One region of the Streptomyces sp. NPDC059875 genome, then DNA from elsewhere that is predicted to be linked to it. Evidence: riboswitches for the same ligand, from Rfam matches in the RefSeq annotation. Region 1 holds a riboswitch; the other holds the start of a gene.
What was found. A riboswitch is a leader RNA that binds a small molecule or an ion and turns the genes downstream of it on or off. The one in region 1 is predicted to bind glycine.

Region 2: it holds a riboswitch for glycine, as region 1 does, so the genes downstream of both, gcvT (glycine cleavage system aminomethyltransferase GcvT) here and gcvP (aminomethyl-transferring glycine dehydrogenase) in region 1, are expected to answer to the same signal.

Annotation. Positions count from the first base shown of each region.
Region 1 covers NZ_JBHWJZ010000049.1:10,141-12,334, reverse strand. Annotated here, with positions in the region: gene gcvP (aminomethyl-transferring glycine dehydrogenase) at 1-1,087, opposite strand, end outside; glycine riboswitch at 1,267-1,365, opposite strand; gene ACFV9D_RS35560 (PRC-barrel domain-containing protein) at 1,480-1,848, shown strand; gene ACFV9D_RS35555 (DNA polymerase IV) at 1,997-2,194, opposite strand, start outside.
Region 2 covers NZ_JBHWJZ010000002.1:368,030-370,223, forward strand. Annotated here, with positions in the region: gene gcvT (glycine cleavage system aminomethyltransferase GcvT) at 60-1,184, opposite strand; glycine riboswitch at 1,346-1,448, opposite strand; gene ACFV9D_RS03590 (AAA family ATPase) at 1,589-2,194, shown strand, end outside.

The sequences.
Region 1 (2,194 bases):
GGCCGTCGGGACCGTGGTAGACGGCGTACATGCCGGCCATGACGGCGAGCAGCACCTGAGCCGTACAGATGTTGCTGGTGGCCTTCTCGCGGCGGATGTGCTGCTCACGGGTCTGCAGGGCCAGGCGGTACGCCCTGTTGCCGTCGGCGTCGACGGAGACGCCGACGAGGCGGCCGGGCAGCGAGCGGGCGTGCTTGTCCTGGACGGCCATGTAGCCGGCGTGGGGTCCGCCGAAGCCCATGGGCACACCGAAGCGCTGGGTGGTGCCGACGGCGATGTCGGCCCCGAGAGCACCGGGCGAGGTGAGCAGGGTCAGCGCGAGCAGGTCGGCGGCGACGGTGACGATCGCACCGAGCTCGTGGGCCGCGTCGATGAGCGGCTTGATGTCACGGACGGCACCGGAAGCACCCGGGTACTGCAGGAGCACGCCGAACACGCCGCGCTCGGCGATCTCTGCCGGAATGCCCTCGCTGAGATCCGCCACGACGACCTCGACGCCGGTCGGCTCGGCGCGGGTCTCGATGACGGCGATGGTCTGCGGCAGGGCGTCGGCGTCGATGAGGAAGACACCGTTCTTGACCTTGCCGACCCGGCGGGAGAGCGCCATGGCCTCGGCGGCCGCGGTGCCCTCGTCGAGGAGCGAGGCGCCGGAGGTGGGCAGACCGGTGAGGTCGGCGACCATGGTCTGGAAGTTGAGCAGCGCCTCGAGGCGGCCCTGAGAGATCTCGGGCTGGTAGGGCGTGTAGGCGGTGTACCAGGCCGGATTCTCCATGACATTCCGAAGAATCACCGGCGGGGTGAAGGTCCCGTAGTACCCGAGGCCGATCATCGGGGCGAGGACCTGGTTGCGGTCGGCGAGCTCACGCAGCTCGGCGAGGACCTCGGCCTCGGTGCGGGCGGCGGGCAGGCCCAGCGCCTCGGCGTTCTTGATCACGTCCGGCACGGCGGCGGCCGTGAGCTCGTCGAGGGAGCCGTAGCCGACCTGCGCGAGCATCTTGGCCCGGGCTTCGGCGTCGGGCCCGATGTGCCGCTGCTCGAACGGGATGCCCTGTTCGAGTTCGGAGAGCGGAGTGCGGTTGGCGGTCATGTACGGAGGCCTCCTGGTCGTCACGACCTGCGAGGGACACCACGGCGCGGGTGCCCGGACGGCCTCCCCCTCTGTCATCTCAACCTGAGAGCTTCACCGGCACGCCAAAACGGCTCGCCGGTTTTCACCGTCGGTGAGAGCGGATGCCGTCGGACCTCCGCTCTGCTTTCCAGAGTGACCTCGTCCGTGCGGTACAGGGGCCTGAGAGATTCCGGGGAGGATTTGCTCCTTCGGCGCCTCCGAAAGGTTTCTCCGGAGGACTCTCCCGCACAGGGTCGACAGCCACAGCCAGCCTACCAGCGAGGTTCCCGGTCCCATCGCTCAAGTGGCCGACATCCCAGATGTGCACTTTCGTAGTCTTTGTAGAGCAGTTGCGACCAGTTGGAGGGACCGTGCAGACCGACATCGATCCGCGCAGCCTGATCGGCCGCAAGGCGTTCGACCGCGAGGGACACAAGATCGGGACCGTGGACGAGGTGTACCTGGACGACGCGACCGGGGTACCGGAGTGGGCCGCGGTCCGCACGGGCCTCTTCAGCCGGGACGCCTTCGTCCCCCTCGAGCCGAGCGAACTGGCGGGGGACGGCCTCCACATCCCGTACGACCGGTCCCTGATCAAGGACGCCCCGGACTTCGGCGTGGGCCGCCACCTCTCCCCGGAACAAGAGCTCCAGCTCTACCGCCACTACAACATCGCCCTCCCACCCCCACCACCCCCAGACCACGACTTCGGCCGCCTGGCCGGCCAAGAAGAAGCCTGACGACTTCACCGCGCCCGCCAGCACGGACGCATCCCACGGCCGCCGACGGCGTCCAGCCACCCACGGGAAGGCCCGCACCTCTTCATCCGAGTTGCACGGGTGGTGCGGGTGGGAACGACAAGCCCGGCCGAAGGCCGGGCGCACCCCACTACGCGACCGCCGCCGTACCCGCCCCGCCCCCCACCAAGGGCAGCGGCTCCCCGACCTCCAGCTCCGGATCGTCCACGAGAAACGTCCGCACCCGCCCCGGCGCAGACCCCGGCTCCTCGAAGCGCACGGTGACCCGCCCCACCCCGCTCCCCTGCACCCACCCGGCCCCGTACACGGCGTGCCGTACGTCGTGCCC
Region 2 (2,194 bases), on a different contig from region 1:
TGATGTACGCGGGTCTTACGGGATGAGACGAGGAGTGAGACGTTCAGGCGTGTGAAACGTCACTTCTGGCGCTTGTAGAAAGGCAGCGCCACGACCTCGTACGGCTCGTGGGTGCCGCGGATGTCCACACCTACACCCTGCGTGCCGGGCTCGGCGTGCGCCGCGTCCACGTACGCCATGGCGATCGGCTTTCCGAGCGTCGGGGACGGGGCGCCGGAGGTGACCTCGCCGATGACCTCGCCGTTCGCGACGACCGCCATGCCGGCGCGCGGGACGCGGCGGCCCTCGGCGATCAGGCCGACGAGCTTGCGCGGCGGGTTGGTGGCGGCGCGCTCGGCGGCGGCCTCCAGGGCCTTGCGGCCGACGAAGTCGCCCTCGTTGGTCGTCTTCTCGAACTTCACGACCCGGCCGAGGCCCGCGTCGAACGGGGTGAGCGAGGTGGTCAGCTCGTGCCCGTACAGCGGCATGCCCGCCTCCAGGCGGAGCGTGTCACGGCAGGACAGGCCGCAGGGGATGAGCCCGACCGGGGCGCCGGCCTCGGTCAGCGCCTTCCAGACGCCCTCGGCGTGCTCGGGCTTCAGGAACAGCTCGAAGCCGTCCTCGCCGGTGTAGCCGGTACGGGCGATCAGCGCGGGGACCCCGGCGACCGTGCCCGGGAGGCCGGCGTAGTACTTCAGACCGTCCAGGTCGGCGTCGGTGAGCGACTTCAGGATGCCGGGGGACTCCGGGCCCTGGACGGCGATCAGGGCGTACGCGTCACGGTCGTCCCGTACCTCGGCGTCGAAGCCGGCCGCGCGCTCGGTCAGCGCGTCGAGGACGATCTGCGCGTTGGAGGCGTTGGCGACGACCATGTACTCCTGGTCCTGGAGCCGGTACACGATCAGGTCGTCGAGGATGCCGCCGTCCTCCTGGCAGATCATCGTGTAGCGGGCCCGGCCGAGGCCCACGGTGGAGATGTTGCCGACCAGGGCGTGGTCGAGGAGCTCGACGGCCTGCGGACCGGTCACCGTGATCTCGCCCATGTGGGAGAGGTCGAAGAGGCCGGCCTTGGTGCGGACGGCGTTGTGCTCGTCGCGCTCGCTGGCGTAGCGCAGCGGCATGTCCCAGCCGGCGAAGTCGGTCATGGTCGCGCCCAGCGAACGATGCAGCGCATCGAGGGCGGTCAGGCGGGGTGCAGTGCTCATGGGGTGGCTCCCGGGTCCCAAGGGCGGAAAACATGACGGGCGAGGACGTCCTCCCCATCTGTCATGGAACCTGAGAGGTTCACCGAGAGCATCTCGTCACCGAGAGGTCGGCTTGCACCTTGGGTGGGAACGCCACACGACGTCCCGCTTTTCAGATCTGCCTCATCCACGCGGTACGGGGCCTGAGAGATTCAAGGGAGGGTCTTGCTCCTTCGGCGCCCGGGGCCCACCGTGGTGGTTCCGGGACTCTCCCGCGCGGATTCGAGCGGCCGGTATGAGGTTGTGTGCGCTTGGCGCGCACATCATTGCACGCGGGGTCTGATCGGCAAATCGCTTGTGCCTCATTACCGCTTCTTTACACTTCGTGGGCAGGGGGGTCCTCGGACCCGACAGGGGGAGAAACGATGACGATCCAGCACACCGGCGCCTACGCCACGGGCGCGGGTCTCACGGCCCAGCGGGCCCGGGCCAGGACCCGAAGGCGCGGCTCCGCCACGTCCCTGCTGCGCGATCTGCGCGAGCGCGGCGGTCGCGGCCCGCGCGTGCTCTCCTTCGCCGCCGGTGACCTCGTCGTCGTCTCCGGGCTGCCCGGCAGCGGCAAGTCGACGCTCATGCGGCGCGCGGCCGAGGGCCTGGGCATCGATTCGCAGGACGCCCGCGAGCGCTGGGAAGCACGACTGCCACGCTTCCTGCCGTACGCGGTCTACCGCCCGCTGGCCCGGATCGCCCACTACGCCGGACTGCGCCGGGCGCTGCGCTCCGGGCGGAGCGTGGTCGTCCACGACTGCGGCACCCAGTCCTGGGTGCGGAACTGGCTCGCCCGCGAGGCCCGCCGCCGGGGCGGCGCGCTGCACCTGGTCCTGCTCGACGTCACACCGGCCGCCGCCCGGGAGGGGCAGCGCGAGCGCGGCCGAGGGGTGTCGGGATACGCCTTCGCCCGGCACCGCCGGGCCGTCGGCCGGCTGCTGCACTCCGTCGAGTCCGGCCGTCTGCCGCGGGGCTGCGCCTCG